2 regions of the Mycolicibacterium diernhoferi genome follow, and region 2 is predicted to be linked to the other one. Evidence: predicted binding sites of a transcription regulator. Region 2 holds the regulator's gene; the other holds the start of a gene.

Region 1 (3,410 bases), 2.7 Mb from region 2:
CCGAACCGACCTTGTCGATCTCGTCGAGCAGCACGACCGGGTTCATCGACCCGGCCTCGCCGATGGCCCGCACGATCCGGCCCGGCAGCGCGCCGACGTAGGTACGCCGGTGCCCGCGGATCTCGGCCTCGTCACGCACACCGCCGAGGGCGACGCGAACGAACTTGCGGCCCAAGGCCCGTGCCACGGACTCACCCAGCGAGGTCTTGCCGACACCGGGAGGACCGGCCAGCACCATCACCGCGCCGGAACCCCGGCCGCCGACGACTGCCATGTTGCGCTGGGCGCGGCGGGCCCGCACCGCCAGGTACTCCACGATGCGGTCCTTGACGTCCTCCAGACCGTGATGATCGGCGTCCAGGATCTCCCGGGCGGCCTTCAGATCGGCGGAGTCCTCGGTGGTGACGTTCCACGGCAGGTCCAGGACGGTGTCCAGCCAGGTCCGGATCCAGCCGCCCTCCGGGCTCTGATCGCTGGTGCGTTCCAGCTTGCCGACCTCGCGCAGTGCGGCCTCGCGGACCTTCTCGGGAAGGTCGGCGGCCTCCACACGGGCGCGGTAGTCGTCGGACCCTTCCGGTTCAGCCTCGCCGAGTTCCTTGCGGATCGCGGCCAGTTGCTGGCGCAGCAGGAATTCCTTCTGCTGCTTGTCCATCCCGGCCCGGACGTCCTCGGCGATCTTGTCGCTGACCTCGACCTCGGCCAGGTGTTCGCCGGTCCACTCGATCAGCCGGCTCAGCCGGACCGCCACATCCTCGGTTTCCAGCAGGTCCCGCTTCTGCTCGGCGGTCAGGTACGACGCATAGCCGGCGGTGTCGGACAGGGCGGACGGATCACTGATCTTGTTGACCACATCCACGATCTGCCAGGCCTCGCGGCGCTGCAGCATCGCCAGCAGCAACTTCTTGTACTCGGCCGCGAGCGTCTTGGTCTCCTCGGTGGCCTCGGCGTCGGTGACCTCGGTCACCTCGACCCACAGCGCGGCACCCGGACCGGTGGTGCCGGCGCCGATCTGCGCGCGACGGCCACCCTTGACCACGGCCGCCGCACCGCCGCCCGGAATGCGTCCGACCTGCACGATCGAGGCGAGCACGCCGTGGGTGGGGTAGCGGTCGTCCAGACGCGGGGCGATCAGCAGCTTGCCCTCCTGGCCTTCCGGGGCCGCGGCTTGGGCGGCTTCGACGGCGACACGGGCGGCGTCATCGAGTTCGATGGGCACCACCATGCCGGGCAGCAGGACGGGTTCGCTGACAAACAAGACCGGGACTGCGATGGCTTCAGGCATCAAATCCTCCAAAGTTGATTCTGATGCACTCAACTACCGGAGGTGTGTCGTTGTTCCCGGGATGGAGGCGGATGCGCTGTGGGCGAACACGCCGCAGGTCCGTCAGAGCCTCACCAGGGAGAACGGGTACGTCAACGTCCCGGGTGCGCCGTCACACCCGGCCGCGAACGAGGACGCCAGCGTGCCCTGCATCGTCACCGCATCCCAGGAGTACACGTCGCGGGTCGCGACGATCGGCCCGTAGTACACGTTGCCGCAGCGCAATCCGTCCGGAACATCGACGGTCATGGTGTACCGGCCGTCGGCGAGGTGGGCCTGCCCGACATAGTCGAACGCCTTGGCCACCGGCATCGGAATACCGCTGATGGACCGGCAGTCCTCGGCGGCCGGGATGCAGTGTGATACCGACCACGCCCAGGTGTGGAAGTCGTAGCGGTCCGGGATCACCAGTTGATAGTTGGCGAAGAAGGGCTCGGCCCTGCCCGCGGGCGCCAGCAGCACGCTTGCCATCACCAGCGCGCCCAGCAGCCGCACCACCCTCATTGACGAACCCTTCCTCATCGCTTCTCCGTGAACCCCGTACGACCCGCTGCTACATGTGGGCGCCGCCGTCGATCCGCACCTCGGTGCCGGTGATGAAGTAGGCGTCCTTGCTGCCCAGCATCGCCACCACACCGGCCACCGCATCCGGCTGGGCGAAGATGGCCCCGCCGTCCAGCGGCAACATCGGGGCGACCTTGCCGAACAGGGTGTAATCGGCGTCCTCGGGCAGACCGGGCCCGACGCTCTGCCGTGCCGCACCGGTACCGTCGGTCATCCCGGACGAGATCGACCCGGGCTGAACACAATTGAACCGGATCCCGGCCTTGGCGAACTCCGAGGCCCAGGCATGCGTCATCGACAACACCCCGCCCTTGGATGCCGCGTACGCGGCCATGTACGGGTGCGCGAAGTGCGCCGAGGTCGAGCTGAAGTTCACCACCGCCGGGCCGTCACCGTCGTGCAGTGCCGCGCTGGCCTCCCGGGTGACCAGGAACGTCCCGACCAGGTTGATCCGCAGCACCTGCTCGAAGTCGGCGAGCGTCGTCTCGGCGAGATGCGAGGAACGCAGGATCCCGGCGGCGTTGACCAGGGTGTCCAGCCCGCCCAGTGTGGAGACCGCTTCGGCGACCCCGGCCCGCACCGACTCCTCGGCGCCGACATCCATCACCACCGTGGACAGCCGGTCGGTACCCGCCTTGTCGACGGTGTCGGCCAACCCTTCCGGGCTGACGTCGGCGGCGACGACGCGCCCGCCCTCGGCCAAGATCCGCAGCGTGCAGGCCTGCCCGATGCCCGAACCCGCGCCGGTGATGAGTACCCGGCGGCCCCGGTAACGCGAGAGGTCGGCTTCGGTCACTGTGCGGCTCCTACTTCGTTCGATGAACGCTGACTCTTCCGGTCCGCACGCTACGTTGCGGCCCGCAGACCCGTTGCCGATTGATGCTTCCCGGTGGATGGGACGCGGTGTGCCGCAGGTCATGCGCTGCTGTCACCGTCTTGTGGTCAGCGTGCCGGCAGGCCGGTTGTGAGGTTCGGCAGAACCAGTCGTGGAGGTTCTTCGGTACATGGTCAGCAAGACCCAGGACCGCTGGTCGTCGGGGATACCGATCTTCAGGTCGGGTGGGCCCGGCCCGATGCGGGCCATCGGCGGATTGCTGGCCATGTCGGCGGACGCCGTCAAGTTCCTGTTCCGCGGGCCGTTCCAGGGACGAGAATTCCTGGAGCAGTCCTGGTTCGTGGCCCGCGTCTCGCTGATGCCGACGATTCTGGTCGCGGTGCCCTTCACGGTGCTGGTCAGCTTCACCCTCAACATCCTGTTGCGCGAACTGGGTGCGGCGGACCTGTCCGGCGCCGGGGCCGCCTTCGGCGCCGTGACCCAGGTAGGCCCGATGGTCACCGTGCTCATCGTGGCCGGGGCCGGCGCGACGGCGATGTGCGCCGACCTCGGGTCCCGCACCGTCCGCGAGGAGATCGACGCCATGGAGGTGCTGGGCATCAACCCGGTGCAACGGCTGGTGACTCCCCGGATGCTGGCCTCCGGGCTGGTGGCGCTGCTGCTCAACAGCCTGGTGGTGATCATCGGAAT
Region 2 (3,410 bases):
AGGCAGACCGCCCGCGGTGACGCGAGAGACGGAGTGAGGCGAACCCATTCCGGTGATGGTACTAGCTGGCATCCCAACCGGCCCGGCAAACGATCTGGATATGCGAAGGGCCCTGGACGCCAACCGATGCGCGGCTTCGACGGCGGTGATCGGGACACCGGACCGTGCACACTAAGGTGGGTCTGTGACGGTTGCGGATCCGTGCGCTGCACCACCTGCAGCGGCGTGGCTGGGCATACGGGAAGTCATCGACGGTGCCCTGTCGGAGATCGCGGTGCGGTTCTCCGCGTTCATCGCGAGCACGGCGCCCCACGTGGCGCTGGTCATCTTCACCCGGGAATGCACCGGCCGGCCCCGCAAGGTCGCAGGCAGCCCGGACATCATCGACCGGGTGACAGTCGGCGAGTTGGAAGAACTCCGGCACGCCATACCGCTGGGACACAGCCGGATTCAGCGGTGCCTGATCGCCGGCACTTACCGCAGTGTCTGGTTGCGGCGCGACGCCAGTGACACCCTGCTGCTGTTGGTACCGGCAGCGGATACCGACTCGGAGATGGAACCCGCTGCCGCCGAACAGGTTTCTGCGATGTTCGGCATCGTCGCGACCTCCATCCGGCAGCAGGTGGCGCAGGCCAGCCCCGACTACCTCGCCGGGTCGAGGGCCGCGTCGCAGGAACGCGCCCGCGCCGTCGCGCAACTGAGCGAGACCCATGAAGCGACACTGTCGGCTATCCTGCGCACCCTGAGGTCCAGTGATCTGGACGACCGCAAGGCCCGCGTCATCGCCGGTCAGACAGCATCGGCGGCGCTGCTGGCCACCCGGTCGGTCAACGAAGCCGACCGCGCGCTCTCCGAGGAATCGGTGCTGACCGCGTTCGCCCGGCTGCGCGAAGAACTCTCCCCACTGTTCCGTGGCGATGGAGCCGTCGTCGAATTCGCCGAACCGCCTGCCGATGGACGTCCGTTACCCGGAGAGGTGGCACACGGTTCGCGAGCCGTTGTGCGCAGTATCGTCATCGCCTGCAGCGCACAACCGGTGTTCACCCGACTGCGCATCGCCTGGGACTGCGATGGACGCAATGTGATCATCGAAGTCCGAGACCAGAGTTCGGGCGACCTCGACCGTAACGGCTTACTGCGCCAACTCGCGGGACGGGTGGACGCGCTGCACGGGAGCCTGGTGATCGACACCGTTGCCGGATGGGGAAACCGCATCGTCGCGACGTTGCCGCTCGACCCGCCCGCGCTGCACCACGACGAGAGTCGTTTGGGCACTTTGAATCCGCGCGAGCTGGAAGTGCTCGGACACTTGGCCGCCGGCAAACGCAACAAGTCGATAGCCGCAGACCTGGGCATCAGCGAGAGCACCGTCAAATTTCACGTCACCGGCCTGCTGCGCAAGCTCGGGGTCACCAACCGCAGCGAGGCCGCTGCCGTCGGGGCCCGCGCGGGCCTGGCGATGTGGGACCGGCCGTAGCCGGCGCCGTCAGGCCCGGCTGGCCCGAGGCCCCGACCTGGGTTGCCAGAGCACCAGCGCGGTGCTCGGCTTGCGCAGCTGCTCCACCTCGGCGGTCAGTTCGGCCACCCGGCCCTGCAGCGCTTCGACCTGGTTGGTCAGCTCGATGATGCGTTTGATGCCGGCGAGATTCACGCCCTCGTCCTGGGACAGCCGCTGCACCTCGCGGAGCAGGTCGACGTCGTGCTGCGAATAACGTCGACCTCCTCCGGAGCTACGTTGCGGGCTGACCAGACCGAGCCGGTCGTAGGTGCGCAGGGTCTGCGCATGCATACCGGCCAGCTCGGCGGCCACCGAGATGAGGAATGTCCGAGCTTCGTTGCGCTTGCTCATGACAGGTTCCCTGCCCATCCCGCACGCGGATCGAATCCACTGGCCCGCTCGGCTTTCGCGTAGGCCTCCAGCGCCTCGGCGACCTCACCGTCCAGGTTCGGCGGCACCGCCACCTTCACCGTGACCAGCAGGTCACCGTGACCACCCGAGCGCTTCGGCACACCGCGGCCACGCACCCGCAGGATGCGCCCGTCCGAGGTGCCCTTGGGCACCCGGACTCCGACCTTGCCTTCCAGAGTCGGCACGGAAAGGGTTGTACCCAAAGCCAACTCGTGGAAGCTCACCGGTACGGTGACGGTCAGGTCGTCGCCGTCACGGCCGAACACCTTGTCCGGGCGCACGTGCACGGTGACATACAGGTCACCCGACGGGGCGCCCCGCAGCCCGGCCTCGCCCTGGCCGGCCAGCCTGATCCGCTGACCGTCCTCGACGCCCGGCGGGATCCGCACGTTGATGGTGCGAGTCCTGGTGGTGACACCGGTGCCTCGGCATTCATCGCACGGGTGCTCGATGATCGAACCACTGCCCCGGCACTCGGTGCAGGGTTCGGAGAAACCGAACGCGCCCTGGTTACGGTTGACCACACCGGCGCCATTGCAGCTGGGGCACACCTTCGGGCTGGTGCCCGGCCGGGCACCACTGCCATGGCAGTTGGTGCACGGAGCCGGACTGGTCAGCCGCAGCGGCATCGCCACGCCCTTGGTCGCCTCCAGGAACGACAACTCGGTGTCGGTCTCCAGATCGTTGCCGCGGCGCGGCCGACTGGGTCGCGGCTGCTGCGCGCCGCGGCCGAACAGTCCGCCGAACAGGTCGCCGATATTGGCGCCACCCGCCTGGCCGGCCTGATCGAACAGGTCGCCGAGGTTGAATTCGGCTCCCTCACTGGAGAATCCGCCGAAGCCACCGGTACCGCCGCCACGCCGGCCGAAGCCGCCGTTGGCGAACAGCCGCCGGGTCTCGTCGTACTCCTTGCGCTTGGCGTCGTCGGTGAGCACCTCTTTGGCCTCGGAAGCGGCCTTGTACCGCTCCTCGGCCGCGGTGTTGCCCGGGTTCCGATCGGGATGGTTCTCGGCGAGGATCTTGCGCGCGGCGCGCTTGATCTCATCCTTGGTGGCGCTGGAGGTGACGCCGAGTTCCTTGTAGAAATCCTTCTCGACCCACTCACGCTGAGCCATTGTGCGTCACCTCCTCGCCCGTTCTACTCTGCTGATTCTGCTGGTTGATCACTGTTCTCGTCGGCATTCTCGACCGTGTCGACCACACCGACCATCGCGTGGCGCACCACGACGTCGCCGACCTTGTAGCCGCGGCGCATGACGGTGCCGACGACCGGAACCGATCCGTCACCCTCATGCTGGACGGCCTCGTGCAGTGCCGGGTCGAACTCGTCGCCCTCGGCGCCGAAGCCGGTCAGTCCGAGCCCCTCCAGGGTGCTGACCAGCTTGTCGGCGACCGACTTGAGGGGGCCGGACTCCAGATCTCCGTGGCTGCGGGCCCGATCGAGATCATCGAGCACGCCCAGCAGCTGGGTGATCACGGTGGCCTTCGCCCGCTCGGCGCT

Evidence for each region. Region 2 encodes HspR, which represses chaperone genes until heat shock. Its sites were predicted from a motif close to ANNTGAGTNNNNNNNACTCANNT; they were not measured.
Region 1: a site for HspR is predicted at 1,295-1,317, ahead of lon (endopeptidase La). Genes of this name have one in related genera too.

What each region holds. Positions count from the first base shown of each region.
Region 1 covers NZ_CP080332.1:3,374,620-3,378,029, reverse strand. Annotated here, with positions in the region: gene lon (endopeptidase La) at 1-1,282, opposite strand, end outside; gene K0O62_RS16045 (hypothetical protein) at 1,385-1,825, opposite strand; gene K0O62_RS16040 (SDR family NAD(P)-dependent oxidoreductase) at 1,875-2,681, opposite strand; gene K0O62_RS16035 (MlaE family ABC transporter permease) at 2,890-3,410, shown strand, end outside.
Region 2 covers NZ_CP080332.1:709,914-713,323, reverse strand. Annotated here, with positions in the region: gene K0O62_RS03315 (ATP-binding protein) at 1-48, opposite strand, end outside; gene K0O62_RS03310 (helix-turn-helix transcriptional regulator) at 185-1,477, shown strand; gene K0O62_RS03305 (heat shock protein transcriptional repressor HspR) at 1,487-1,849, opposite strand; gene dnaJ (molecular chaperone DnaJ) at 1,846-3,024, opposite strand; gene grpE (nucleotide exchange factor GrpE) at 3,048-3,410, opposite strand, start outside.